One region of the Paenibacillus sp. FSL F4-0125 genome, then DNA from elsewhere that is predicted to be linked to it. Evidence: predicted binding sites of a transcription regulator. Region 1 holds the regulator's gene; each other region holds the start of a gene.
What was found. Region 1 encodes Rex, which represses fermentation and respiration genes when NADH is low (regulators of the CRP and FNR family bind a similar motif). Its sites were predicted from a motif close to TTGTGAAATATTTCACAA; they were not measured.
Positions count from the first base shown of each region.

Region 2: a site for Rex is predicted at 3,852-3,869, ahead of pflB (formate C-acetyltransferase). Genes of this name have one in related genera too.
Region 3: a site for Rex is predicted at 5,418-5,435, ahead of nirB (nitrite reductase large subunit NirB). Genes of this name have one in related genera too.
Region 4: a site for Rex is predicted at 2,266-2,283, ahead of NST74_RS11600 (DUF1641 domain-containing protein). Genes of this name have one in related genera too.

Region 1 is NZ_JBBOZJ010000001.1:4,492,487-4,499,942, forward strand. Features, by position in the region: gene NST74_RS19970 (3-hydroxyacyl-CoA dehydrogenase family protein) at 1-214, opposite strand, end outside; gene NST74_RS19975 (AAA family ATPase) at 348-1,850, opposite strand; gene NST74_RS19980 (hypothetical protein) at 1,843-2,385, opposite strand; gene NST74_RS19985 (cell wall elongation regulator TseB-like domain-containing protein) at 2,798-3,316, opposite strand; gene NST74_RS19990 (amidohydrolase) at 3,483-4,784, opposite strand; gene NST74_RS19995 (redox-sensing transcriptional repressor Rex) at 4,774-5,424, opposite strand; gene dinG (ATP-dependent DNA helicase DinG) at 5,558-7,456, opposite strand, start outside.
Region 2 is NZ_JBBOZJ010000001.1:4,750,864-4,758,319, forward strand. Features, by position in the region: gene NST74_RS21225 (extracellular solute-binding protein) at 1-121, opposite strand, end outside; gene pflA (pyruvate formate-lyase-activating protein) at 547-1,284, opposite strand; gene pflB (formate C-acetyltransferase) at 1,502-3,763, opposite strand; gene adhE (bifunctional acetaldehyde-CoA/alcohol dehydrogenase) at 4,015-6,636, opposite strand; gene NST74_RS21245 (ABC transporter substrate-binding protein) at 7,043-7,456, opposite strand, start outside.
Region 3 is NZ_JBBOZJ010000001.1:4,773,408-4,780,863, reverse strand. Features, by position in the region: gene NST74_RS21340 (TVP38/TMEM64 family protein) at 1-349, opposite strand, end outside; gene NST74_RS21335 (Gfo/Idh/MocA family protein) at 515-1,450, shown strand; gene NST74_RS21330 (hypothetical protein) at 1,476-1,799, shown strand; gene NST74_RS21325 (winged helix-turn-helix transcriptional regulator) at 1,924-2,241, shown strand; gene NST74_RS21320 (hypothetical protein) at 2,492-3,223, shown strand; gene ric (iron-sulfur cluster repair di-iron protein) at 3,424-4,173, shown strand; gene NST74_RS21310 (hypothetical protein) at 4,615-5,325, shown strand; gene nirB (nitrite reductase large subunit NirB) at 5,542-7,456, shown strand, end outside.
Region 4 is NZ_JBBOZJ010000001.1:2,702,223-2,709,678, forward strand. Features, by position in the region: gene NST74_RS11585 (hypothetical protein) at 1-382, shown strand, start outside; gene NST74_RS11590 (nitroreductase family protein) at 485-1,102, opposite strand; gene NST74_RS11595 (DUF2785 domain-containing protein) at 1,362-2,207, shown strand; gene NST74_RS11600 (DUF1641 domain-containing protein) at 2,415-2,858, shown strand; gene NST74_RS11605 (NAD(P)/FAD-dependent oxidoreductase) at 2,898-4,076, shown strand; gene NST74_RS11610 (SGNH/GDSL hydrolase family protein) at 4,235-4,870, shown strand; gene NST74_RS11615 (hypothetical protein) at 5,064-6,056, shown strand; gene map (type I methionyl aminopeptidase) at 6,089-6,835, shown strand; gene NST74_RS11625 (DJ-1/PfpI family protein) at 6,852-7,433, shown strand.

The DNA of each region.
Region 1 (7,456 bases):
GAATGCGGCTAAGAATCAGCTTCTTTTCTGCTTGAGTGATCGCCCATTTCTCCAATTGCTTATCTAGACTTGTCTCGATCATTTCGTAAGAGTAGTCCAGTTTTTCTGCGGTTTTCTCCACCAGCAATACATCCAGGCCTTTGGCTGCTAACATTTCAGCAATACCTTGTCCCATTGTGCCACCGCCGATGACACCTATTTTTTTGAAATTCATAAAAAAGTCTCCATCCTTTCAGGTATCTATACTTTTGTATTGTACCTTGTCTGTCGCAAAAATTTATAAAGCCCGACATATAATGATATCTTAGCATGCCTGAAAAGTAAAAAAAAATAACCAGCATAAAAATTTATGCTGGTAAAAGGACGCTGTCACGAAATTGACATCGAAATTGCTCTCCAGAGAGTACTTCTTCCTTCATTAAAATGTCAAGAGAGTAATCAAATACATTTCGTTGCTTTTCAAGGTGCTCACGAGTGCGCGTCATCAGTTCATCCAATATCTTACTATTTTCCTTCATAAGCTCTTCAGTGGTAACCATTTCCAACTTGGCAATGCCCAGCGAAGTTAATCCTGACTTCATCATCGTTTCCACAATATTCAGCGCCTGATCGAAATCAGCACGTGAACCTGTGCTTCGTCCGCCATAATACATTTCTTCAGCCGCCGCTCCACCAAGGGCAATCATAATCTGATCTTCCAAATAATCTTTGGTGTACAAATACTGTTCTTGCTGAGGATTGTGCCGCACATATCCAAGGGCTTGCCCACGCGGAGTCAGTGTAACCTGACTAACGCTTCCTGGACGAAGGAGCTCTGCCATGATGGCATGTCCCAATTCATGAATAGCGACCCTCTTTTTCTCTTCGTGATTGGTTTCTCGATCCGTTTTTTCACCCATCATTACCTTGTCAATCGCCATTGACAGATGCCGCTGCTCAACTTCCGTCAAATCCTCACGCATCATATAAATCGCAGCCTCATTCATGACACTTTCCAGCTGAGCACCGGAGAAGCCATAGGCTTCTTCAGCAATTTTGTCGAGACTCACTTCTGGATGAAGAGGTTTATTCTTCGCATGCAATTCGAGAATCGATCTCCGGCCCTTCTTGTCAGGCATGTCCACTTGAATATGACGGTCGAACCGTCCAGGACGTAGCAATGCCGAATCAAGCATTTCTTTCCGGTTTGTTGCAGCTACCAGCAGAATACGCGGTGTTTCGTTATTATAAATACCGTCCATCTCAGTCAACAGCTGATTCAAGGTCTGATCATATTCACGCTGCTGCCCGCCTTCACGTTTACCGCCAATTACGTCAATTTCATCAATGAAAATAATGGCACTCTGCTTGTTCTCCTTAACAGCGCGGCTACGGGCATCCTTGAACAAATCACGAATCCGGCCGGCCCCGACACCCACATACATTTCAACAAATTCACTACCTGATGCAGCTACGAATACGGAGTTTGTATAATGTGCAGCCGCTCTGGCCATAAGGGTCTTACCTGTTCCTGGAGGACCAGTGAGCAGAATCCCTTTTAAGGGGCGAATCCCAAATTTGCTAATTTCCTCATGACGGATCAAAAAATCGAGTGCTTCACGAAGCTCTTGCTTCGCATTGTCTTGCCCGCCAATTTCTTCAAAAGTTAGCTTCGAAGGTCCTTCCTTCTTGCGTTTTTTCCCAGCGCCAGCGTTCACCGTAAGCCCGCCGCGCAAATGAGCAATTATAAGCAGTGCAGTAAGCATTCCAGCTGCTATAACAATTGGGAATATATTAATACCTAAAAAAGCCATGAAAATAAACAGTACAGGAATAAATCCGAGTAAAATTTCTTTTAGATACTTAGGCATTATTCCATACCCCCAAGGTCGCAGGTTTTCGCGGCAAAATAACGAATTTACTTTCTTTTCCATTACTCAAGCTTACATACACATTGTTGTCGTCAATTTCAGTTGTTGCTATCACATCTTTATATTCCGAATGTTGCTCTTTTAATCTATCAAGTTCTGTAGGTATAAGAGTATATTTACGGCTCTCCATGGCTTCAGCTACAGAGAACAACGCTTTATCCCAGTAATCATCTAATAATTCATTTGAATTTTGATCCACATCGAGTTTAAGTTTACGTCCTTCAATCACTGACTTTCCTTCTTTGGATACATACGATACCAGATCACGTAAATTCGTGCCCGGCTGCAAATCAAGTTTCAAAGTGACCTCATCGCGGTTAATACTAATATGTGAATTATTTACTCCCTCATAACCGGATACAATCTTTTGGAGCGGTTCCTGTAAAGCAAACTGACGATATAAAAAGAATCCTCCGAACAATAGAGTAGCCGACAGTAGAGACGTTATCAGTACAGGTACAAGACGTAATTTCAAGAAACGTCCTCCTCTCAAAGATGACAAAATGTAAACAGAATGATCAATAAATCAAAGCTGTTAAGCGCTCATCAGAGCCTAACATTCTCTTACTACTGTTCTATTTACAAACAGTAGTATATCACAAGTGTATATACGATAATGAAAAAAAGTGTGAAGATATTTAAAATTTTATTTTTTATTTTTTTCCAATTCAATAAATATATTGATTTATTTCAACTAAAAAAGGGCCGTTACTTGTCATTAACAGGCTCATTTTCACATGTGTTTTTTAAAAAGAATATATAAAAACTGCCTATTTAGTATATCACAAATAGTACATTACAAGTATATCAAAATAATCCATCAAATTAACGAAAACAAGCGAACCATAAATGGTCCGCTTGTTTCTAGTATAGTACTCTTGTTTATTTTAGCGGCTGGGTAAACTATATCCTTCACCCATTCGAGCTCCATCTGAGAACCGATAAAATTGATAATAATACCGACCGCTTTGTTTATAAAAAAGCTGCCATGCGTACTCTCCGTTATATACCCCCGGCAACAACCGCTCGATACTAACGTCCGGAAGATCAGCTTTAATTATGCTGCGTATTTTCGCTTCAGAGGTCCCTTTACTCAGTTCCTCAGCATATACTGCGTCGTTGCCTTCTGCAAACTTCCCGTCTACAGTAAAGCGTACCCATACCATCAACTCGGTCCCGGATTGATTCTTCCCTGTTAAGACCCAGTACACTGCATTTTCATCCCACACGGATTTCTGTGCTTTAGTTACCTCTGTCAGACCAGCGCTGGTTTTGGCGATATCCTTAGCAATATCTCGCTCGTTCCATTGATCTTTCATAATATAGGCATAGAACTGGATAAGTCCAAACAGAAGGAGCAGAATCAGAACTGACCCCAGGAGGATCCATTTTTTCCTTTTCTTCAAGGTACAGCTCCCTTTCTAGTAATATATCTTTTTTGATTATATAACACACCCGTGTGTTTATCCAAAGTTTCATATTCATTCATATAAATTCTTATATTTACAGAAAAGGCCGTAACTTTTGCAAACGCAGAAAGTCACAGCCTTTCAGTTAATTTATGATCTTAGACTAGCGCTTGAGCAGCCCCTCAAAGGATTCTTGCGCCTTACGACGGATAGCTTCCTCATCTAACGTTAGACATTGTCCATGTTTTACAACCTGTTTACCATTCACCCATACATGCTCAACATCCTTGGCACTGGCAGAGTATACAGCATGAGACAGCAAATCTGTGTGCGGTAGTAAATGCGGCTGGTCTATATCAATCGCGATAAAGTCAGCTTTCATGCCTACAGCGAGCCTGCCCACATCATTTAAAAAGATAGACTTCGCGCCATACTCTGTAGCCATACTCAGAGCTTCCGGAGCCGGTACAGCCGTAGGATCACCACTTACACCTTTATGGATAAGTGCTGCAAGACGCATCTCTTCAAACATATCCAAGTTATTATTACTTGCCGCGCCATCTGTACCCAGCGACACCTTCACACCGGCCTTTAGAAGATCTGTAACACGAGCAACTCCACTAGCCAGTTTTAGATTACTTCCCGGGTTATGAGATACACCTACATTATGACGAGCCAGAATCTCGATCTCTTCATCATTCAAATGAACGCCATGAGCAACAATAGACGGACGTGTGAACATTCCAAGCTTCTCTAAATGCGCTACAGGCCGCAGTCCGTAATCCACTACATTCTGCTCCACTTCGCGTTTCGTTTCGGACATATGGGTATGCATCGGTAAATCCAAATCATGTGCCGCCTGTACAAACTTAACAAAGAAATCCGGCGGGCAGGTATATGGGGCGTGTGGCGAGATCATCGTTGTAATTCTACCGTCAGCCTTTCCATGCCAGTTACGTGCAAAAGAAATCGCTTCCGCAAGCTTGTGATTCTGTACTTCCTCTGGACAAAGGCCGATTACGCCTCTCATCAATACGGAACGGATACCTGACAATTCGACCACCTCAGCTACTCGATCCATATGATCATACATATCCAGGAAGGTTGTAGTGCCACCTTTCAGCATTTCCAGAACAGACAAGGAGGTTCCCCAGTACACATCTTCTCCGGTGAATTTCTCTTCCATCGGCCACATTTTTTCCTGAAGCCACACTTGAAGCGCTAAATCATCTCCATAACCACGAAGCAATGACATTGCGGCATGGCCGTGTGTGTTTACCAGACCAGGCATAAACAACAGACGACTGCCATCAACAACTTGCACACCTTCTTCCATCAAAGGCTCTTCTTTTCCTATGTAAGTGATCAAATCATCTTCAATAGTCATATATCCACTAAGAACAGGCTCATCCGTTCCCGGAATAAGAAAACGCCCGCCTTTGATAATCGTTTTACTACTCTTCATTTCCGCTTTCTTCCTTTCCGTCTTTCAAATAATAAGCAAGGCTTTGCAAATCCGTTGTAAAATCGGCTGCATGAACCCGGATATTCGGTGGTGTTTTTAGAATCACTGGTGCAAAATTCAAAATCGCCTCAATACCAGATTCAATAAGAATATCTGCTACATTCTGCGCTTCTGAGTCAGGTACTGTAATAATCCCAATTCGAATGCCTTGCTCACGAACTGTCTGACCTAGCTCCTCCATGGGTTGAACCGTAAGAGAGTTGATTTTCCGCCCTACCTTAGGTGCATAAGAGTCAAATATAGCGGTAATCTTCATAGTATCTTTCAGATAAGCATTATAATTAGATAATGCATGTCCAAGGTTACCGGCACCTACTAAAGCCACATTCAGCTGTTGGTCCAGCTTTAAAATATGACGGATTTTCTCAATAAGATAAGTTACGTCATACCCAATACCTTTTCTGCCGAAGTCTCCAAAATACGCTAAATCTTTACGGATTTGAGCGGGATTGAGATCAAGTTTTTGTCCTAATTCTTGCGAGGAAACGGTTAATATTTCACGTTTCTGGAGATCATTCAAGAAACGTAAGTACACAGGAAGTCTTCGAACAACGGCTTCTGATATTTTATCCGATTTCATAATTTACCTCCTAATTTAAGTACTAATCTGTTTAAATCCTATTAAAATTTCTGTACCTCGTCTCAATGAAGAGCGGTATTCTCTTATACCGCCCTTCATTGTGGAGTGATTAATTAAACAGAAGATGTCCTTCTTAAGAAACGCCTCCGTCTTCCAACCACTCTGCTATACGAGGAACCATTTGATCCGTCAACATATGTTCCATTTTCGGGCCAGGCAACGAATAAAGGAAATACTTCCCATAATGAGATTCGATAACCCTAGTGTCATACACTATAACAATACCCCGATCCTGCGCTGTCCGTACCAGTCTTCCAAATCCTTGCTTGAAGCGGATAACTGCCTGAGGCACCGACAATTTCATAAACGGATTCTTCTTCTGGGCTTGTAATAACTCAGACTTCGCTTCCGCTAGAGGGTGATTAGGCGGTTGAAATGGAAGCCTCACGATGGCCAGGCATGTCAATGCCTCACCCGGAATATCTACTCCCTCCCAGAAGCTGCTAGTTCCAAGTAGAACTGAAGCAGCACTGTCCTGAAAACGTCGAATCAGCTTACTGCGGCTTCCACCTTCCACGCCTTGACCTAGCACCGTAATTTCTTGTGAGGCTAGAGCCTCTTTCAGAGGATCGTAAACTTGGCGCAGCATCTTGTAAGAAGTAAACAGAACAAGCATCCGTCCGCGTGTCGTAATTGCCGCTTCTGCTAGTGACTGTACGAGCGTATCGACAAATCGGGCATCACCCACACTGCCTTTCACACTAGGGAAATCCCGTGGAATTACTAATAGTGCCTGCTCCCGATACTTAAAGGGAGAAGGAAGGAGAGATGTCATTAGACGCCCCTCTTCCGCAGCTTCATTGAGTCCGAGATTATCAATCATAAACTGGAACGATTTATCGACAGAAAGCGTCGCCGAGGTTAACACAATACTTTTCTTTTTGTCGAAGAACAGCTCTTTAAGCTGGGTACTAACATCAACAGGGACGGCATATAGCTGTAGCGATTTGCTGCGATAATTTCCATTCGCCTCCAGCCAATATACTACATTCTCGTCGTTTAATCCCATAAAAAACCGTACTTGCTCACGTATAGAAGCTAAATCCTTGAATAAGCCGCTAATATCGGTTACTAGACTATCTGAAGAAGATTGACCTTCTTGATCACGCATCTCATTAAGCATTTTATCACCCTTACGGATAATTTCGCTTAATGTCAGATTCATAGTATTCTCTAAAGCAACCAATTCATCCCAATCCTTCGGTTTACGGGTAGGAAGTAACCGCATGACTAGCTGTCCAGCTTCTCCCGCTGCTGCATCGCTACGTTCCGGCAAGAGGCTGAATAGCTTGTCACTAAGTAGATCCCAGGTTTCTTTTACAGTAAGCAGATCTGGATAGATTCTATCGATAACTCCGCTCCATTCAGAAGCTTCCTCACTGCCTGATGACTGAAGCATTTGACGAAGCGTTGGGAGTTGGCCGTTACGATTATCCTTGTATAATCGGGACAGCGTGTGAGCCACCGTGAAATGCTTCATATGCATACCTAAATGCTTGCCAGCCACATCCTCCAGATGGTGGGCCTCATCAATAACAAGATGTTCATAAGCCGGGAGTAGCTGGTGCCCAGCCTTAACATCTGCGAAAAGCTTAGAGTGGTTCGTAATAACCACGTCAGCAATACCCGCTTCATGTTTTGCCCGATGGTAATAACACTTGCGGAACCAAGGACAGGAGCGACCGAGACAAGAATCGGTATCGCTTGCTACCGTCTCCCAGAAATCTCCGCCACGACCGCTTAAATTGAGCTCTTCGTCATCTCCTGATTCACTTTGTGTCAGCCAAACGATCATCTGAGCCGCAGTAAGTGCATCTTCCCTTGGACTTATAAAGTCTTTTTTATTAATTTTATGTTCAAACTTACGAAGACACAAATAATGCCCTCTGCCTTTAAAAATCGCAGCTTTAAATGGAAACGGAACTACCTGCGTTAACAAAGGAATATCACGCTCACGCAATTGATCCTGCAG
Region 2 (7,456 bases), 260 kb from region 1:
TAGTCGCGGTAGCGTTTCCATCTCCTTTGTTAGAAGATGCATTATTGTTGCTTCCGCAACCTGCCAGTAAAGCTGATGATACAAAAATCAGGGACAATAGCAAAGTCATACCTTTTTTCATTTCTTGTGACCCCCCATATAATGTTGTGCTTTACACTTCTTATTATAGAAAACAGATTCCATTCTCGTAAGGTTAAGATTCATCCACTATAGGGATAAAAATCTCTAATGAAAGCGGAATCAACTACACGATATGTTATGTATAATAACTTTATTATAGTGAAAGTTACGATTAAACGTTATTATATGTGATTTAACCACACATTACCTCGGGTGATAATTATAAAATCTATAAGTAATGATACATTATCTGTCATCATGTATTTACAAACTGCTTAATCAACAGCTGTTACTATATCATGTTTTTACAAGGTAAATACAAAATTACCCCTTTTCAAGACACCAGACGCCCCTCTTTTAACAAAAAAGCCGTTCCTTCAGTAGTAAATCACTGAAGAAACGGCTCTCACTTAAGATAGATATCAATTATACCAGTGCTGTCTGTTTACGACCTTCTTCGACCAAGCGGTATGCCCGCTGAACTTCTTCATCGGTAGGGGATGGCACGCCATCTAATTCATAAGCCTTACCGAGCATTTCCCATTTATAAATACCCATTTGATGATAAGGTAAGATCTCAAATTTCTCAACACCATTTAAGGTTCCAATGTAACGGCCCAAGTTAATAAGATCCTCTTCACGATCATGAATGCCTGGAACATATACATGTCTAATCCACATCTTACGATTATGATCTGATAGCCAGCGTGCAAGCTTCAAAGTACGATCATTAGATTTACCAGTCAACTTGATATGCGCTTCCTCATCTATATGTTTGAGATCTAGCATAACCAAGTCGGTAACATCCAATAAGTCATTAATCTTGTCACCTTCGTTGTAACCATTACTATCTAATGTAGTATGCAGATTCCAACGCTTTTTAACTTCTGTAAATAACTGCTTTACAAATTGTGCCTGCAAAGTTGGTTCTCCACCGGATACTGTCAATCCACCACCGGATGAACGATAGTAGTTTATATATGGCTCGATCTCCGCAAGCACTTCTTCTAAAGTCATTTCTTTACCTTCATCTAAAGCCCAAGTATCAGGGTTATGACAATACTGACATTTCAGCAAGCATCCTTGCATAAATAAGACAAATCGAATACCAGGTCCGTCAACGGTTCCAAAGGTTTCCAAAGAGTGTATGCGACCTTTAATCATAGGATATCATCCTTTCGCCACGACAGACTAACAGTCCCTCTTTCACAAAGAAGCTCCCTGTCCTTGAGACTGTCATTTTCCTTAATCGCGGCTGTGATATTTAAAATTTTAACAATTCTCAAACAAGATATTACCGCCCTTGAGACAAGGGCGGCATCTTCCTTGCAATTATTTCAATGTAGCACTTCATTCAAAGATCTTTATGAATAGGAACGAATTACATCGAACCATGGAACGTACGGTTGATTACATCCAATTGTTGTTCACGAGTCAGCTTGATGAAGTTAACTGCATATCCGGATACGCGGATAGTCAATTGTGGATAGTTCTCTGGGTGTTCCATAGCGTCCATCAGCTGTTCACGGTTAAACACGTTAACATTCAAATGTTGAGCGCTGTTATGGAAGTATCCATCCATCATGTGTACCAGGTTAGACTTACGGGATTCTTCGTCTTTACCCAGTGCTTTAGGTACGATAGAGAATGTGTTAGAGATACCATCTTGTGCATCGGAGTAAGGCAGTTTGGCTACAGAATTAAGGGAAGCCAGAGCACCTTTCTTGTCGCGTCCGTGCATTGGGTTAGCACCTGGTGCGAAAGGTTCGCCTTTCTTACGTCCGTCAGGTGTAGTACCTGTCTTCTTACCGTACACTACATTTGAAGTAATGGTCAGTACCGATTGAGTCGGTACAGCATCACGATATGTTTTGTGCTTACGGATCATAGACATGAAAGCTTCAACCAATTCTACTGCGATGCTGTCTACAGCATCATCATTGTTACCGTAGCAAGGGAATTCACCTTCAGTTTCAAAGTCAATTGCAATACCTTGTTCGTTACGAATTGGTTTAACCTTCGCGTATTTAATAGCGCTCAGTGAGTCAGCTGCAACGGATAGACCAGCGATACCGCAAGCCATCGTACGCAGAATGTCGCGGTCATGCAGTGCCATTTCAATACGTTCGTAAGAATACTTGTCATGCATATAGTGAATGATGTTCAAAGTGTTAACATAAGTCTTAGCCAACCACTCCATCATCGGTTTGAAGCGTTTCATTACTTCGTCATAATCCAGATATTCAGAAGTAATCGCTGGGAATTCCGGTCCAACTTGTGCTCCGGATTTCTCGTCTTTACCACCATTAATAGCGTACAGCAAAGCTTTTGCTAGGTTGGCACGAGCGCCGAAGAACTGCATTTGTTTACCGATGCGCATTGGAGATACGCAGCAAGCAATCGCATAATCTTCACCCCAGTATGGACGCATTAGATCGTCATTTTCATACTGAATTGCACTAGTTTCGATGGAAACCTTAGCACAATATTTTTTGAAGGCTTCAGGCAATCTTTCGGACCAAAGAACTGTCAAGTTTGGTTCCGGTGCTGGACCCAAGTTGTACAGGGTGTTCAGGAAACGGAAGCTGTTCTTGGTAACACGAGTTGTTCCGTCTTCAGCCATACCACCGATGGATTCAGTTACCCATGTAGGGTCGCCGGAGAACAGATCGTTATAGTCAGGTGTACGCAAGAATTTCACGATACGCAGTTTCATTACGAAATGATCGACGATTTCTTGGACTTGCTCTTCAGTCAAAGTACCTTCAGCAATATCGCGTTCTGCATAGATGTCTAGGAAGGAAGATACACGTCCCAGGGACATCGCCGCACCATTTTGCTCTTTAACTGCTGCCAGATATCCGAAGTATACCCATTGAGTAGCTTCCTTGAAATTGGTCGCTGGTTTGGAAATATCCATACCGTGAGCGGCTGCCATTTCTTTCAATTCGCCCAGTGCACGAATTTGCTCGGACAGCTCTTCACGAAGACGAATTACCTCTTCAGTCATGGAATCAACTTCAAGCTCAGCTTGTTGTTGTTTTTTGTCTTTAATCAGGAAATCAATACCGTATAGAGCGATACGGCGGTAGTCACCGATGATGCGTCCGCGGCCGTAAGCATCAGGAAGACCTGTGATAACGCCGGATTTACGCACTGCTCTCATGTCTGGTGTATATGCATCAAATACGCCTTGGTTATGCGTTTTGCGAATGTTCGTAAACATATCAACGATGTTTTGTGGAAGCTCGAAGCCATAAGCTTTCGTAGCATCGACCATCATCTTGATCCCGCCGAATGGCTGGATGGAACGTTTGAAAGGAGCGTCAGTCTGCACGCCTACAATTTGTTCCTTGTCCTTATCAATGTATCCAGGAGCATGTGAAGTGATTGTGGAGACAGTATCCAGGGAAACATCCCATACGCCGCCTCTTTCTCTTTCTTCTTTGCTCAGTTGGGAAATAATTTTCCATAGTTCAGTTGTGTTACTAGTAGGTCCTACGAGGAACTCTTCGTTTCCTTCATAAGGCTTAATGTTACTTGCGATAAAATTGTTAACGTCAACTTTCTTGGACCATTTACCTTTTGTGAAATTTCTCCAACCGGATTTCACTTCATTTACTTCTTTTTCAATCACCGACATGCTAAATCCCTCCATCTATATTTATTATATTTGTAGAGATCGCGGGCTTGAAGGTTGATCCCGTGTCTCGTGATCCCCAAAGATGTGGTTGTTCCAAATTTCACAATCAACATTTCATATGTGGGACCGTTGTTTATATAAACATTCTAGTTTATTTTCTATAAAAACACTGTGACAAATATCACCTTTCGAGTGATATTTGTCACCTTTATCTAAGTCCACAACTATCCTATTCTCTATTTAACCAATTATTAATTATCAAATCTTCCGTAGAATGCATTACGGTATACATCAGCAAGTTCAGATACCAACGGCAGCTTAGGATTGGCAGTTGTACATTGATCTTCAAACGCACGGTCAGCCAAGTAATCTACACGGGATTCGAAGTCCTTAGGATCAAAGCCCAGTTGTTGGAACGATTCCTCGATACCCAATTTTTTATTCATCTCGCGAATAGCATTGATTAGGCTAGTTACACCTTCTTCAGTTGTGCGAGCTGGCAATCCCAAAATACGGGCAATTTCAGCGTAACGCTCATCAGCTACGAAATGCGAATATTTAGGGAACGAAGCGAACTTCGTAGGTTTTTTAGCATTGTAACGGATAACGTGTGGCATAAGGATCGCGTTAGTACGACCATGAGCGGTGTGGTACTGTCCGCCCCATTTATGCGCCAAGCTGTGGTTAATTCCCAAGAATGCATTGGCAAAGGCCATACCTGCAAGTGTTGATGCATTATGCATTTTCTCACGAGCTACTCTGTCGCCTTCCAGTGCCGATTTTTCAAGGTATTGGAATACCAGTTGGATGGCTTTAATAGCTAGACCATCAGTGTAGTCACTCGCCATAACAGATACATAAGCTTCGATAGCATGTGTCAATACGTCCATACCTGTATCTGCAACTGCAGTTTTTGGCAAGCTGTATACGAACTCTGGATCAATGATAGCTACGTCTGGTGTTAACTCATAGTCAGCCAATGGATATTTAGTGTGTTGTTCAGTTGTTTTATCGGTAATAACTGCGAAAGATGTTACTTCCGAACCCGTACCCGAAGTAGTTGGAATCGCTACAAACTTAGCTTTGTTACCAAGTTTAGGGAATTTGTATACCCGTTTACGGATGTCCATGAATTTTTGTTTTAGACCGTTAAAGTCTGCGTCTGGATGTTCATAGAATAACCACATTCCTTTTGCAGCATCCATTGGGGAACCGCCGCCAAGTGCGATGATGCAGTCCGGTTGGAATCTGTTCATCATTGCAGTACCTTTTTCAACTGTAGTTGTCGATGGATCTGGTTCAACTTCCGAGAACACTTCGATAGCTACAGGAGTTTGGCGTTGACGCAGGTAATGTTCAACTCTTTCAACATATCCAAGCTTAACCATCATTGGGTCAGTGATAATTGCGACACGTGTGATATCAGGCATTTTGGTCAGGTACTGAGTAGCGCCCTTTTCGAAATAGATCTTGTCAGGTACTTTAAACCATTGCATATTCACGGTACGACGATTCACCCTTTTCACGTTGATCAAATTGATTGCTGTAACGTTTTGCGACACGGAGTTACGACCATAAGATCCGCAGCCCAGAGTCAACGAAGGGATATTAGTGTTATAAATATCGCCGATCGCACCATGTGTGGAAGGCGAGTTAACTAGAATACGTCCTGTTTGCAGACGGTTAGAGAACTTCATGATTACTTCTTCATTGTTGGAGTGGATAGCCGAGCTGTGGCCCATGCCGCCAAATTCAACAACTTGAGCTGCACGTTCGATCCCTTGATCTGCATTTTTAACCTTGTAGCAAGCAAGAACTGGGCTTAATTTTTCAGCGGATAGTGGATATTTAGTACCTACACCTTCAAGTTCTGCTACCAGAATCTTTGTGCCGGCAGGGACTTGAATGCCACACATTTCAGCAATTTTCACTGCGGATTGACCTACGATTGCTGGGTTAACCGCACATTTATCTACGTTCATTGCTCCACTAGTCAGTTTGGCAGCTTCTTCTTTATTAACAAAGTAGCAACCATTTGCGATCATTTTTTTCTTCACTTGATCGAAAATTGGTTCTTCGATAATAACAGCTTGCTCGGAAGCACAGATCATACCATTATCAAATGTTTTAGAAAGAATGATGTCCGTTACGGCTTGATCAATATCCGCGCTCTTTTCAATGAAAGCAGGTACGTTACCAGGGCCTACGCCAAGAGCTGGTTTACCACAGCTGTAAGCTGCTTTTACCATTGCAGAACCACCAGTTGCCAAGATAAGAGCAACGTCTGGGTTGTTCATCAATGCGTTTGTCTTGTCCATTGTTGGCATTTCAATCCATTGGATACAGTTCTCAGGAGCGCCTGCTTTTACGGCAGCATCATGAAGAATTTTAGCAGCTGCAGCACTACACTCTTGCGCAGATGGGTGGAAACCGAATATAATAGGGTTCCGTGTCTTAATCGAAATCAACGCTTTAAACATCGTGGTGGATGTAGGGTTGGTTACCGGTGTGATACCCATTACAATTCCGACGGGCTCAGCAATTTTTTGGAAACTTTCATAAGCATTGTCTTCAATAACGCCTACTGTTTTATCGTATTTAATTCCGTGCCAGATATATTCTGTTGAGAAGATGTTCTTCGTAATTTTGTCTTCATATACGCCGCGTCCAGTTTCTTCTACGGCTAATTTTGCGAGGTACATATGTTTGTCGAGTCCAGCCAACGCCATTGCATGAACGATTGTGTCAACTTGCTCTTGGTCTAGCGCCATGAATGCCTCATGCGCTTTTTTCGCTTTATCCACTAAATTCTGAATATACTCTTCAGCGGTAACTTGTTTAACTTGGGCGGCGACTTCGTTCTTAACTGCCATCTCCCTCGTCCTCCTGTCAATTTTTAGTTGTTTTTCTCTACACATTTATCTTATCACAGGATTTCCACCTTGTATAGTGAAATCTTTCACAAAGTATAAAGTTTTTTTGATTTGTTTTCAAAGCGCTTTCATTCGATCATATTATAGATTTTTTTCCATATTTTATGTTAAAATTATCTTCAAATCTTAGAATTATACTTTAATAAGCAAATTATTGGGTCCATTTCTTTCCAAATACTTGAATACAGTACTCTGTTAAAGCATTCCCTTCATCACAGAAATTTACGATTTTCCTATGCCTTAATAGTTTGTCAGTTGATCATCTTTAGCTCTGTAGATTTATAAATTTATAAATTATAACAACAAAAAAAACGGCCCCAATGGGACCGATTTTTTTAAAATTTACCTATTCCGCTTTTATCGTATCAAAGAATTTCTCTTGCACTGTTTTAGCTGCTGCTTCTAGCTGGCTCTTAGAATCCGTTCCTTTTTTGGAGAACAGCTCTTGAATAACATTGGACATGGTTGCGTAATAGTCCTGTGTGTTGTATTGAGCTTCAGGTTTACCATCCAAAAGTCCCATAATGTCAGGGCTATATTGGTATACGTTGGTGTACTTGTCATAAACCGCTTTGGTCTTCTTACCAAACTCAGAATCTGCTGAGTAGTAATCTAAGAGCGGCGGGATAAAGTATTTACCATCAGCTGTACGTTGTTGAAGAACTGCATCCAGTGCTTCCAAACCTTTATCAGAGAAGTAATCAAATGTGATATAACGGAATGCCATTTCTTGCTCATCTGGTGTTGCATTCGGATTAAT
Region 3 (7,456 bases), 280 kb from region 1:
AAGGCCGTCGTTCTATGCCGGCTGTGAACTTTTCAAGCGCGGGTATGGAGGCTAAGTAAGCTCTTGCCTGGCTTTGAAATAAGTATTTTACAACGCCAAAAAGGATTGCCGCAGCAAGATTTGTAGCCAGCCAGCAGATTATAGCACCCGCTAAACTCCCGTAAGCATAACCGAAGAACCCGATGACAGCCTTGTAAGGTACAACTGGAAGCAAAGCCAGTAAAGTTGCAATCCCTATGGAACTGAAAAGATTATGATCCTCTTTCATCCAGCTTAGGATGTCATATCTGTAGATAAACGCAAGGATTGTGGCCGAAACATAAAGAATAATCGAGAACCATTTCTTCATAGATAATATGCCCCTTCTTCCTCTCATTCATCTCATCATAAGGGAAAAGAAGTAAATATTGAAGTAAAGATCAATTGTCAGAGAATCAGAAGCAGGTATAATAGCATTTGTAGAGAACAAAGAGAGAATGAACGAGTTATTGAAGTATTGAGAGGGGGAAGATCAGTGATTGCATCTGAACGTAAAAGAGTCGCCATAATAGGAATCGGTAATATCGCCCGCAAAGTATATTTACCACTGCTCTCTCAGCATGTACATGCGGAGGTAGTCGGTATTCTTAGTCATTCACCGACAACGGTGGAGCAGGCCGTTCAAACCTACCGTTTTCCTAAAGGTACGACGAATTTGGATGAGCTGTTTTCTTGGGATCTGGATGCAGTATTTGTACATAGCCCAACGACTACACATTATGATATAGTAACAAAATGTCTCGAACATGGGATTTCGGTATATGTAGATAAGCCACTGTCCTATGATTTTGAAGAATCCAGGAGGATGGCGGAATTAGCACAAGATAAAGGGCTTTTGCTAGGAGTGGGCTTTAATCGCCGTTTCGCCCCTATGTATGTTACCGCTAAGCAATGGCTTGAGGAAGTCGGTGGGATTAGCCATTGTAGTGCGATTAAACATCGAACGAAGCTACAGACGGGCACCAGCCGCGAAACAGTGCATGATGATTTGATCCATATGCTTGATTTGCTGTTGTGGTTGTGTGGAGATCATTATGAACGGCTTCGAAATCATCTTAACTCTAATGAAGCAGGTCGTCTTCTACAGGCATCTGGAATGCTCAGCTGGAAACATGGCGCAGTAGGAATGTACAGTATGGTTCGTGAAGCTGGCGTGGATGTGGAGAAGCTTGAGCTACATGGATATGGCAGATCAGTGGAAGTGGTGGATCTGGACAAGGCTGTTCTTTATAAAAAGGATGCCAAGCCGCAAATTCAAAGCTTTGGAAGCTGGGATACTGTGCTGGATAGAAGAGGTTTTAGTGGAGTGGTGAACGATTTTCTTAGCAATATAAATACACCGGAGCAATGCAGCATTGCTGCTTCAGCGGTACTGCCTAGTCATATGCTGGCGGCACAGCTTGCTGAATGAGGTCTTCGAGAAAGGAGAAGAATATATGGAGGATAACCGTAAATTAGTGGAGGAACAGATCATCGAAAGCTATAAGCGCGAAGAAGAGATGATGATCCTTGTCTTTGCTCAGTGGTGCGTCAATCAAGGCCTCGATCCGCATGCGCTTTATTTGCAGGCCTATCCGCAGCAAGAAGGGAATGAAGCTTTGCGTCATGCGCTTTCCCTCACGGTTTCTGCGGAGGAAGCAGGGGACATTTCTGATGATACAGTCCTGGGTGTGCTTTCGTTATTTGGAAATGACGACTTGGCACAAATCGTAACCGAAGCGATTGCCCAACGGGGATCTAACGGACCTGTGGGGGATTGACATTGGGGATATAATAATAGAGTCAGATGAACTTTTTTTGGTAAACGATGTTCATCAAGGTTAAAATGTGTTAATATTATATATACTAACTAATAGTAAGTTTCGCTAGTGAGAGGTGAGAACAATGGAAGAACATCAATTTGCGATGTGTCCCAGATTTGAAACAGCCTTCTCTTTCTTAGGCAAACGTTGGAATGGACTTATTATTCAGACATTGATGAGTGGACCGAAGCGGTTTAAAGATATCTCCGGCCTCATTCCTTCAATGAGCGATAAGATGCTGTCCGAGCGGATGAAGGATTTGGAAGGTGAGGGTATCCTGGTTAGGCATGTATACCCAGAGACACCCGTACGTATTGAGTATGAATTAACAGATAAAGGCCGTGCATTGCAGCCTGTTATGCAGCAAATTCAGTCTTGGGCTGAGAGCTGGGTAGACTAAAATTCACAGTAATGTTGTGGCCCTTTTTCCGAAATGGTGGAAAAAGGGCTTTTCAATTTCTAAATATTAGACAGTGACAGTTTTGTTCCAATCCTTTATGCTTGAAAAAAACTTGCACAGTTTAAAAATAATTGTAATATAATAGAAAAACATTGTATGATCCTTGAATGGAAGCGCTCGCGTATTGGTTTTTGCTCAAAACTGCTCAGCTGGAGTACAGGCATAGCAAAACTATTAGGAGGCGAGGGAGATGAAGACGAAGACGACCCTGTTTTCCCGGGAAATAACGTATGGAAAAAAGGATGTTGCTGAGCTAGAGAATGCTTCTATTAAAGTACAGCTCATCTATGACAAGACGTTGTTCATGCTGCATAGCCATCTTCCTGATTCCTTATGGGATGCGTGGATTGGCGTGCCTTACAGCATTATCTCTTCACTCTACAAAGGGAACAATGATAGCGGAACTATTTTTCAAAAATGGATTCAGAGTCCGACCGGCTGGAAATGTATTGGCTGTGAACGGCACTGTCTGGAGTCGACGGAACCTCTCGAAGAGGAAAATGCGGTGAATCATGAGCGACAATATAAGTTTCATAACGGCATTCGCCAGAGCATGGTGCTGCAAGCAGTAATTTGGTCCATGTACGAGAACACCGTATTATTCAAGCCCTTTTTAGGCGATGAGCCCTTTTTTGACGATGATGATTTGCATACGATATCCTCTTATTTCGTTCCAACGTATCTTAATGAGTTTCACCTTATTGAGCGGTCTAAGCCATGTAAAGAATACAAAGATCAGAATATACGAGTCTTTCAGGAATGGATTTCCGCGCCTGATCTTGTCCTTAAGTGGAATGGCGGCTTGACGGAAGGCAGATGGATGACCGGTGTCTATATGGATCACTCGCGTTTTGCCGGATTGGGACCTTATTTGAAGGATTCAAAGGGACAGCGGACGTATATGCAGGCTTATGTGCAATAAAGAGAGTTGATAAAGCACCTTTGTAGGTAAAGGTGCTTTTTTTGCGTTTATTTTGCATTGCATTAATCTCCAATTTCGTTCAAAAATAAGATACAATTTCCGTGCGTACAATCACAAGTCAAAGTTCCTTTCAGGGTTAAGGTGAAGAAGTGGATAAGATTTATTCAAAACCTAATCCCATAACCCAAGGAGGAGCTATAATGGAAACTAAACAACTTAATGATAGCATTTCGGATTCGAAGCAAGCACAATCGGTACAAGCTGGGTTTACCCCAGATGCACTAGTTAGAGATATTGTATTGCAGTTCCCTAAAGCGGCAGATTATTTCAAGGCAAAACGGATTGATTTCTGTTGCGGTGGAGCTAAACCTCTTGCTGAAGCAGCGGCTGAACGTGGTCTGGATCAAGAGCTAATCATCAGTGATCTTAACAAGCTGTTCGAAGAGTATCCAGTACCCGGAGAGGAAATCGCTTGGAATACTGCACCTTCTGAAGAGTTAATTGACCATATCATAAACAAACATCACCGTTATCTCCGTGAAGAGCTACCCCTCATTAGCCAAAATGTAACTAAGGTGTATCGAGTGCATGGTGGCGATTCTCCTCATCTGGCTGAGTTATATGACTTGTTCAACACACTAAAGGAAGAACTGCTTACGCATACGGCTAAAGAAGAAGATGATGAGTTTCCTAAGCTGTTGACATACGATGCTAATCCTACTGAAGAAGGCTTGACAGCACTCCGCGAGTCATTGTCTGAGCTGGAGAATGAGCATGATGGTGCGGGCGATATTTTGAGAAAAATACGTAGTGGTACAGATGATTTCACTCCACCGGCGCATGCTTGTACGACCTATCGATTGACATATGCTCGGCTGGAAGAGCTGGAGAGTATGACTTTTGAACATGTACATCTGGAGAATAATATATTGTTCCCTAGATACCAGTGAAGACGAATAGAGCTCCTTAGGGGGCTTTTTTTTATTGGAAAATTATACAATGCAAAGCAATGAGGATACCTCCGTTGAAAAAGGTAGATGAAATGATCCTGAAAAAAATGGTTAAGATTAATTGAAGGCAGGTTGGCCAGTTGTGGAAGGATGCTTAAACGCGGAGAACGAAATGTCGCCGAATGAGCAAAAGAAGGGAAGCCTGCAAGTGTGCGGTTTTTGTTCTAGGGATGTAAAAATTATGTATTGCGTAGAAAAATAATCTATATAGAGGAATTCTATGTTTATATGATTTTCGAGAAGAACTCTATTCTAGGGAATCTAGAATTTTTACTTATTTGAGAACAAGGCTTGTTTAAGTTATTCTTAAATAGATAGTATACATAACTTTACAAGCCTGAGACGCTATAGGGTCATTAGGCGGGATAAGGCGGTGCCAGGATGCCCACGCGAAATTTGTGGAAGTTGATGCTAGGCTTAATCATCGTATTCATAATAAATGGATGCTCCACTCAGACTGATGCTAATAGTAATGATAATAATGGTGCAGCAGGATCTGAGGGGCCGATGATATCGATTAAGATTGGTGATCAAGAACTGCTTACCAAACCATCGGACAGGTCACTCAGTGGGAGCTACAGAAATGGAATATCAATAATGGAGTTACTGAAAGGTAGTAATATTGCCACATTTGCTGAGGATAACTCAAGTATTCTTTCGGTAAAGGATTTTTCACTAGAGTCGGGAATGGTTTGGGAGCTTCAGATGGACGGTCAAATCATTGGGAAAGCGGATTGGAATAATGTTGTAGGATATGATTCACAGCTAGTCTTCACAGCGAAATCTAAGGACCATCAAGAACCACTTCAAACTGTAATGCTGACTTTGAACGGCGGAAGTGTAGAAGTAGATTTGCAGCATTCATATATTATGTTATTTAAAGAGGATTTAACTGTAAGAGAATTGCTAAAGAGCTGCGGTATGGTGCAGATGGATGATGGTAGTAGAAGCGTGCTTTCTGTTAATGATTATACCCCGCTAAGTAATGAAGTCTGGAAGCTGAAGGTGAACGGAAAGCTACTGCTCGATAATGGGATGGATATGAAGCTTATGCCTCATGATGTCTTAGAGATTCTATTAACTTTACGCTAAAAATAGTACATCAAAGCCAGATTAACGGTTCTTCAGAATCGTTGGTCTGGCTTTTTATGTTTGAAAATACTAACAATCATTAGCGAACTAAAGTGTGAAAACATTCACAATTAAAGTGACCGCAATCACAATGACGACTTGAATTTGAACCGTATAATTCCAATATGTAGAAGAGAAATTGAGCATGTACTCATAAGCTTGAGGAGGCACCTAACCATGACAGCGAAGAGAGAAAATTTAGTGTTAGTAGGCAACGGTATGGCGGGCATAGGTACGATAGAGCAGATTTTGAAGCTGGGTGGAGCTTATGACATCACGGTCTTTGGAAGTGAACCTCATCCCAATTACAATCGGATCATGTTGTCTTATGTTCTTGAAGGTAGCAAAACCCTTAATGATATCATCCTAAACGACTGGAATTGGTATGAAGACAATAATATTACCCTGCACACGGGTACTACAGTGACACGAATTGATGAAGAGTCCAAACAAGTTGTTGCAGATAACGGGTTGTCAGTGCCATACGACAAAGTAATTATTGCGACAGGCTCGAATTCTTTTATTTTACCTGTGCCTGGCAGTGATAAAGAGGGCGTGGTTGGGTTTCGAGATATTTCCGACTGTGATGCGATGCTGGCAGCGGCCAAACAATATAGTAAAGCGGCTGTAATCGGCGGGGGATTGCTTGGGCTGGAAGCAGCAAAAGGTCTTGTGAACCTAGGTATGGACGTTACTGTAGTTCATTTAATGGAAGACCTGATGGAGCGCCAGCTTGATCGGAATGCCTCCTCGATGCTGCAAGCTGAGCTAGAGCGTCAAGGTGTGAAATTTGCTATGGGCAAACAAACGGTAGAATTGACCGGGGAACAGAGAGTAAGTGGATTGCGGTTCAGTGATGACAGTACGCTTGCTGCAGATTTTGTGGTAATGGCCGTCGGAATTAAACCGAATGTAACGTTGGCAAAAGAAAGCGGAATCTCCGTAAATCGTGGGATCGTAGTGGATGATTATCTGCAAACCTCCATGCAGAACGTATATTCCATCGGCGAATGTGCCGAGCATCGTGGAGTGTGTTACGGACTGGTGGCCCCGCTATTTGAGCAAGGCATGGTTCTAGCTAAACATTTATGTGGTAGTGAAACGAAGCCTTATGAAGGTTCCATTGTTTCCACGAAGCTTAAAATATCTGGGGTGGATGTATTTTCTGCAGGTGAGTTTTTGGATTCTCCTGAACACACGGTGATCTCAAGCAAAGATGAATGGAAGAGAACCTATAAGAAAATTTTGCTCAAAAATAATGTAATTGTCGGTGCGGTCTTGTTCGGTGATGTGACGGAGTCCGCGAATCTGCAAAAGTTAGTAAAACAAGGCGCGGTAATGACCGATGAAATTTATACAGAGGTCATGGGAACGGGATGCTGCGGTGGGGGAGCTAAGAAGGGTGCTTCCGTAGAGATGATGGCGGACGAAGAAATTGTCTGCGGTTGTAACGGTGTAACTAAAAAAGCGATCGTAGATGCCGTCACCGAACATGGTTTTACTACTGTGGATGAGATTAAAGCTTGCACTGGCGCTACTCGCTCTTGTGGGGGTTGCAAACCCGTAGTAGAACAAATCCTGCAATTTGTCTTGGGTGACAGTTTCCAGCAAGCTGCCAAGCAAGGTATTTGTGGCTGTACAACGCTTAGCCGTGATGAGATTGTTGCTGAAATCACAGCTAAAGGTCTTAAAACAACAAAAGAGGTCATGAATGTACTCGGTTGGAAACAAGAGGAAGGCTGCTCCAAGTGTCGTCCGGCGATTAACTATTATCTAGGGATGATCAACCCTGATACTCATCAAGATGAGAAAGAATCCCGATTTGTAAATGAAAGAATGGGTGCCAATATTCAAAAGGATGGAACCTACACTGTAATACCACGCATGTACGGCGGGGTAACAACACCAGAGGATCTGAAGAAGATCGCCGATGTCTCGCTTAAATATGATGTGAAAGTTGTGAAGGTGACTGGCGGGCAACGCCTGGATCTGATCGGTGTGAAAAAAGAGGATTTACCTAAGGTTTGGGAAGAGCTGGATATGCCTTCAGGTTACGGTTATGCCAAATCTCTTCGAACGGTTAAGACTTGTG
Region 4 (7,456 bases), 1.8 Mb from region 1:
TGATGGAGACTGGGTACATCTAGGTGATCTTGGCGATTATTTTTACAACGAATTATATGATACGCCAGACAATGGCACATGCCATCGAAGAGGTGTAACTTGGCTGAATAGTCTTCCGATAATCGACTTAAACGCAGAAGTGAAAGAGTTTCTTAGCGATAGTGGATTAGCTGAGCAGTATAAGGGGCCAATGCCTAGCGCTCGTGTGGATCTGTGGATTAAAGGTTCTTATGCTTCAGAGCAAGCGGTGAATCATCAAGTGCTTGTGGATGAAGAGACACTCTCTATTGCGCTCGGTATTTTGAAGAAAGCTCTAGTCAGTAAGGATGTCGAACGACGGGAACGAGCAGCGATTGCAATTCTTCAGTATGCTAAGCAGTGAAGAAAGGTTTCAGATCCACAGCCTCATTAAAAAGCGCTCCATCCGTTATTCAAACCTCGGATGGAACGCTTTTGTCATAATATTGTTATGCTTCTATAATGCTCAGATAAATTCAACGAATTCATTGACCGGTTTACGATAGCCGCGTGGTCTGATTTTATGTTTCTTGTCTTTGCCGATAGTGATCAGCATAACAGGTACCATATGATCGGGAAGATTTAAAGTGGATTGAATGGCCTCCGGATCAAAGCCGATCATCGGGCAGGTATCCCAGCCTTTATCTTTGGCAATCAGCATGAAGTGCATGGCAGACAGAGAAGCATTCCGTATAGCTTCATCTCTTTGAAAAGCATCATTTCCTGAATAAGCATTGTTAATCGTTTCTATCTCTGCATCATAATCCTCTTGGCTCATCGCCCCTAAAGCTTTGAGTCCTCCGTAAATTTCTGGAGCCTTCAGATAAGCATTCTTATCTCCGAGTACCACAATTACCGCTGAGGAAGAGTGTATTTTATATTGACCGTAAGCCGCCTTACGAATCTCTTCTTTTAAATTCTCATCAGAAACGACTTTATAGTTTGTATGTTGAAGATTATAAGCCGATGGTGCCAATCTGGCGTAAGAGAACATTTCCTCTAGTTCATTCTGAGGGATCTTCACCCCTTCAACAAAATTCATCGCAGACCTACGGGATTCAATCAAATCTGTAAAAGTGCTCATGAGTTATTCCTCCATATGTGTATGTATTTGCTTTTTAATTATAAACAAGTGACATTTATAAATAAACTAACTATTTGTTACTAACTCAAAATATCACAGTTAAATATTTTCGTCAATGATTAAATTCTCACTTCATGTAGCTTAAGCCTTCTAAGTACTTGGAGTGTATGAAGAATAAATACTATGTTGTAAAATATTAGGATGTAAATTAGGATATTAGGATATGAAAAATGCTTTTATTAATGAAAGGGTGGGAATGTTGAACGATACTAGAGAGCAGTTGATCATAGACCTGCAAAGAATTGAAGAGAACGATTATAAGCTTAGAAGTGGAGAGCAACTAAGGGATTATGTGAAGCTGATGCTTGAGTACATAGGAGATCCACAGCCAGAGCTGCGAGATGATTTGATCTATTCCACCTTCTACAAATGGATGAACGAGAAAAAATGGTTTAGTGATGTAGAGCTTCGTGAACTTCTCTTGATTCTCCTTGACGAGCAGCATTTGTTCTATCACATTGGCAGCAAAGAGGATCAGGCTGTGTTCACAAGAACGTTTTCTGTGCTGGTCGTTGCACTTATTCTTCAGCGGCATAGGGAAAAGGCTTTTTTAGATAGCGCTGAGTTTACAAATGTGAAGGAAGCTCTGATTAGATATTATGAGGAAGAACAGGATTTACGAGGATTTATGCAAGAAGAAGGCTGGGCGCATGCTGCAGCGCATGGTGCAGATGCCTTGGATGAACTGGTACTGTGCTCGGAGAGTGATGCTGCAATCAGGGAAGAGGTTCTGGCAATCATCCAAAGAATGCTTTACAACGATCATCAGTACATATTTAACGATGAAGAAGATGAACGGATGGCTACGATTGTAGCTACAATCATAGATCATCATTTACTTCCACAGCTGTCAATTGTCGACTGGGTCAGCAGCTTGGAGCAATGTGGAGGGTGGCCAAGAAGTCGCAACAAGTATGTTGCTCGTGTGAATACAAAGAATTTCCTTCGTTCTCTTTACTTTAGGTTGCTTCCAACAATGCAAAATCAGGATATGGTGAACGCTTTATTGAAGGCGGAGATGAAATTAAATGAATTTACACAATAAGTATTTAATCACCTAAGCGTATATAAATAATATTGGAAATTTTAATCAATCGATTTTAATGTAATAAAAATCACAAAACTTTAGAAAAATTCAAAAACTTTGTGACATTTATAACTTGATAAGTGCTATAATAGAAATATGGCGTTAAAAGTTATTATTTTTTATTACTATTAAGCAGCAAAGCTTATTTGCAGAGGAGATTCGGATATGTCAGAAACAATCACTCAAACAACCCCTGAACAAGAATCACCAAAATTAGCTGTTACTCAAGAACAAATGAATGTTCTTGAGCAGCTATTGAAGCCTGAAGTTCAGGAATCGTTAACTGTCTTAGTGGAACAGTTGCCAAAATTAACAGAGCTTGTCGGCGTGCTCACAAAGTCATATGACTTTGTTCAAACTGTCGCTGCGGATGAAGTCTTGAAAAGTGATACGGTAAGTGCAATTAAAGAGCTTGCTGAACCTGTGGTGCATTCTGCGAAGAATATGGCAGCTACAGTGATCGAAGCGCAAGATCGTGCGAATGAAAGTAGCGATGTGATCGGTGTATTTGGTCTAATGAAGATGATGAAAGATCCACAAGCACAGAAGCTTTTCCGTTTTGTAAATGCTTATCTTCAAGTTGCCGGCGAACGCAGTCAGCAGAAATAATATTTTTTATATCTCATTCGTAAGGACGGAGGAAACATCATGTCTAAACATATTGTCATTCTAGGAGCAGGTTATGGTGGTTTACTAAGCGCCTTAACTGTACGCAAGTACCTAAAGAAAGACGAAGCTAAAATTACAGTCGTTAATCAATATCCTACTCATCAAATTATTACAGAATTGCATCGTCTTGCAGCGGGTAGTGTTGCAGAAGGTGCTGTTGCTATGCCACTAGCTAAGCTTTTTGCAGGTAAAGATATCGACCTGAAAATTGCAAAGGTTAATTCTTTTTCTGTTGAAAACAAACAAATTACACTATCTGATGGTGTGACATTATCCTACGATGCTTTGGTTGTGGGTCTTGGAAGCACAACCGCTTATTTTGGCATTCCAGGTCTTGAGCAATACAGCATGGTCTTGAAATCTGCAGCGGATGCTAACAGAATTCATCGTCACATTGATGAACGTATCCGTGAATATGCAAAGTCTAAAAATCCAGCGGATGCAAGCATTCTAATCGGCGGCGGCGGCTTAACAGGTGTTGAACTGGTTGGTGAAATTGCTGATGTGTTGCCAACACTCACTAAGAAATATGGTGTGGATCCTAAAGAAATTAAACTGATGCTGGTTGAAGCAGGTCCTAAGATTCTTCCGGTATTGCCAGATGCACTGATCGAACGCGCAGTGGCAAGCTTAGAAAAACGTGGTGTACAATTCTTGACAGGTCTACCTGTTACGAATGTAGCAGATAATGTAATTGACTTGAAAGACGGTCAAAAAATTGTTGCTAACACATTTGTATGGACGGGCGGCGTGCAAGGAAATCCACTGATTGGTGAGTCCGGTCTTGAAGTGAACCGTGGTCGTGCAACGGTAAATGAATTCCTGCAATCCACCTCACACAAAGACGTATTCGTTGCTGGGGACAGCGCCGTTGTCTTTGCTGAGGATGGTCGTCCATATCCACCTACTGCACAAATCGCTTGGCAAATGGGTGAATTGATCGGGTACAATCTTTATGCGTACTTGAAGGACAAATCTTTTGAATCCTTTAGTCCGATCAACTCTGGTACCCTTGCGAGCTTAGGCCGTAAAGACGGTGTGGCCATCGTTGGTGCAAGCTCTACTCCTCTAAAAGGATTACCAGCAACCTTGATGAAGGAAGCCAGTAATATTCGTTACTTGTCCCACATTAAAGGATTGTTTAGCTTAGCTTATTAATTTATGATTGGAAAACCTGCTCTGAATTGAGCAGGTTTTTTTGTTGATCTCTAGTGGTTTCTACCATGAATTGTAAACGTTATCCTAGTACGCAGTATTCGTTTTTGCTATAATAGATTGGCTAATATTAACAAAGGGAAATAGAGGAGGATTACGTGATGTTATTCCGGCAAAACGATGTCATTCTGTTTCAAGGCGACAGCATAACGGATTGGGGTCGTAATTATGAAGATGCTTCATCGCTTGGTGTAGGTTATGCATTGATGATCGCCGCTCGTCTGGGGCATTTATATCCTGAGAAGAACCTTACATTCTATAATCGCGGAATTAGCGGCAACCGTGCTGTGGATTTGCAGGAACGCTGGGATAAGGATTGCCTGAATCTAAAGCCGACTTGGGTGTCCATATATATTGGTATTAACGACACTTGGCGCCGCTTTGATTCTGGTCAGGAAACAACGCCTGAACAATTTGAAGCTGCGTATCGTGACCTGATCGAACGCACGCAGCATTCGCTCGCTGCTAAATTAGTCTTAATAGAGCCATTCGTGTTGCCTGTTCCTGAAGATCGTAAAACTTGGCGCCAGGATCTGGACCCGAAAATTCACATTGTACGGGAACTGGCGCGTGAATATGGTGCATTGCTTGTTCCACTGGATGGTCTGTTTGCTGCGGCATCTGTGAAAGCAGAACCTGCTTATTGGGCTCCGGATGGAGTACATCCATCACCTGCAGGCCATGCCCTTATTGCAGATGCTTGGCTTAAGACGGTAGGAGCAACCGATAAAGCTTAAGGGTCTGATCGTATTTCTAAATAATTCACTTGATTCTATAAGACTAGAACCACTCATTAAAGGAGCAGGTTATAGTCTTTTTTTATAACTGCTAGGAAAGTCGTTTCGTTATATTTATTGACACTGTTATAATTGGGTTATGTTTCTTTTATTGGAGGCGGTTCGTATTCGGCGTTTATTGTGTGTTGTATCTTTGTTAGTAGTTACGCTGTTAAGCGGATGTAAGAATGATGTGGGCTTCATCAATGCTAGGTGGATCACCGGAGTATCATTAACCCCTGTAATATCAAGTGATCAGAATCAAGCTGACCATTCAGAACATTCCGAGACCCTTATGCTGAAGGACTCTACTCTGATTAAGACGCTTGCGGAGGCTATGAACAAGAGTAATAAATTATCGGGGGAGCTGGATTGGGCTCCTGAATTTAAAATGGAACTTGTTTATGGTGATGGCTACTCGAAGGATTATTACATAGCAATAGGTGATGAACTCGGCTATAAAGGGGTATTTACTACAGCTGAGAATGGTGGTCAGGGCTACTCTATTCCGGTGAAGAATTCGGACCAATTAAGGAAACTCATTTTTGGGACAGTAGATCAGGCGAACATAGAACAGACGGAGTCGCTGGAGTCTTCTGTTAAGGTTACAGGGCCAGTAACGATATCACATAATGACCTCTCTCCGGTAACTGCTAGAGCCGAATTTTTGAATCTGCAGCTTTTAGATGGAACCTACAGTGAGGATTGGACAACATCAGGTCCGTTGATGGGAAGAAATTGGAGCGGCCGATTTGGGCTTGCGCTTATAGACGATCAAGGGAGAACTTTGAATAGTTTTCCGCTCAGTGAACATTTTGAGGATCCCATAATATTTAATGATTTTTTTCAAATTCAGTTTGAGGACTATAATGGCGACGGCGATCCTGATTTTACTTTGGGGCAGTACGGGTCTAGTAACGGTTACTTCTACAAGTTGTTTACGCTTAGAAAAAATAACGTTATAGAGGAACTACCAATCCAATCCGGTTCTGATTTATTTATCAGCAGTCCTAAGGGGTATTCGATAAAGCTTGATAAAGTGGATGACCATAGCTTCAAGAGAAGTTATTACGATAATGCAGCGGGTAAACAGCTCGAAGATATTTTTCAGTGGAATGGAAGTGCATTTCAGAAGGTAGATAAGTGATTCATACCAGAAGTGAGAGGAATGTGTGATAGATGACGAGTGATACCATACAAGATTTAGAAGGACTAAAAGCCATAGGAAAAGTGGTAGGACATACCATCGCCGAGATGAAAAAGAAAGTTACTCCCGGCATGACTACAGCAGAGCTTGATAAGATTGGAGCTGGCATTCTAGCGGAATTCGGAGCATCCTCAGCCCCGATGAAAACGTATAATTTTCCAGGCAGCACCTGCATCAGTGTAAATGAAGAGGTTGCTCATGGGATTCCTGGTCCTAGAGTGATTAATGCCGGTGATTTGATCAATATTGATGTATCTGCTGAGTTGAATGGTTATTATGGGGACGCGGGGGTTTCTTTTCAATTGCCACCCTACAATGAGGATATTTTACGTCTGTGCCGGAGTACTGAGGAAACTATGATGAGCGTAATCAATCATCTGAGAGCTGGGATGAAGGTCAATGAGATTGGCAGAATGATGGAGCTCGAAGCTCGGAAACGCGGCTATAGAGTGGTTCGTAATCTGTGCAGCCACGGGATTGGCAAATCACTGCATGAGAAGCCATTTGAAATCTTACCTTTCTATAATCCTAGAGTGACTACAGTGTTAAAAGAGGGACAGGTGATTACCGTTGAACCTTTCCTCTCTACTGGAGCAGATTACGTGGAGCAGCAGTCGGATGGATGGACACTGAGCGTTGTAGACAATGGCCGGGTAGCGCAGTTTGAGCATACGATTATCGTGACGAAAGGTGAGCCTATTATCCTAACCAAACCATAAAGAGGAGAGTGCGAGTGTGAAAATCGCCTTTATACTTTTTGACGGGATTACGTTCTTAGATTTTGCGGGGTTCTATGATGTTATTTATCGATTAGGGCCATTTGAAATCGGAAAAGGGTTGTCGTGGGATATATGTGCAGCTTCGGAAGAAGTGACGGATGAGTTAGGATTCACTGTGAAAGCTGGGAAAGTGCTGCCTGAGCTTTCGGAGTATGACATGATATTTGTACCTGGAGGGATGGGGACACGGAAACTCCGTTATGATGAAGCTTTTGTCTCATGGATTGCGGGTGCCCGCAATGTTCCTTATAAGGTGTCGGTCTGCACTGGATCACTGCTGCTTGGGGCTGCGGGGTTGTTAGAGGGGAAAAAAGCCACTACCCATCCATCTGCCTATGATTTACTAAGACCCTATTGTGAAGAAGTTGTGGAGACCCGTATTGTACATGATGGAAATGTAATTACAGGCGGTGGAGTTTCGACTTCTATTGATCTAGGTTTATATCTGATTTCATCTTTGGCTGGTGAATCAGCAATGAATTCGGTGAAGAAGCAGATTGATTATCCGTATGAGATGCAGGGGATCGTTCGAATCTGAAGATAGATACCGGAGGGACCAGA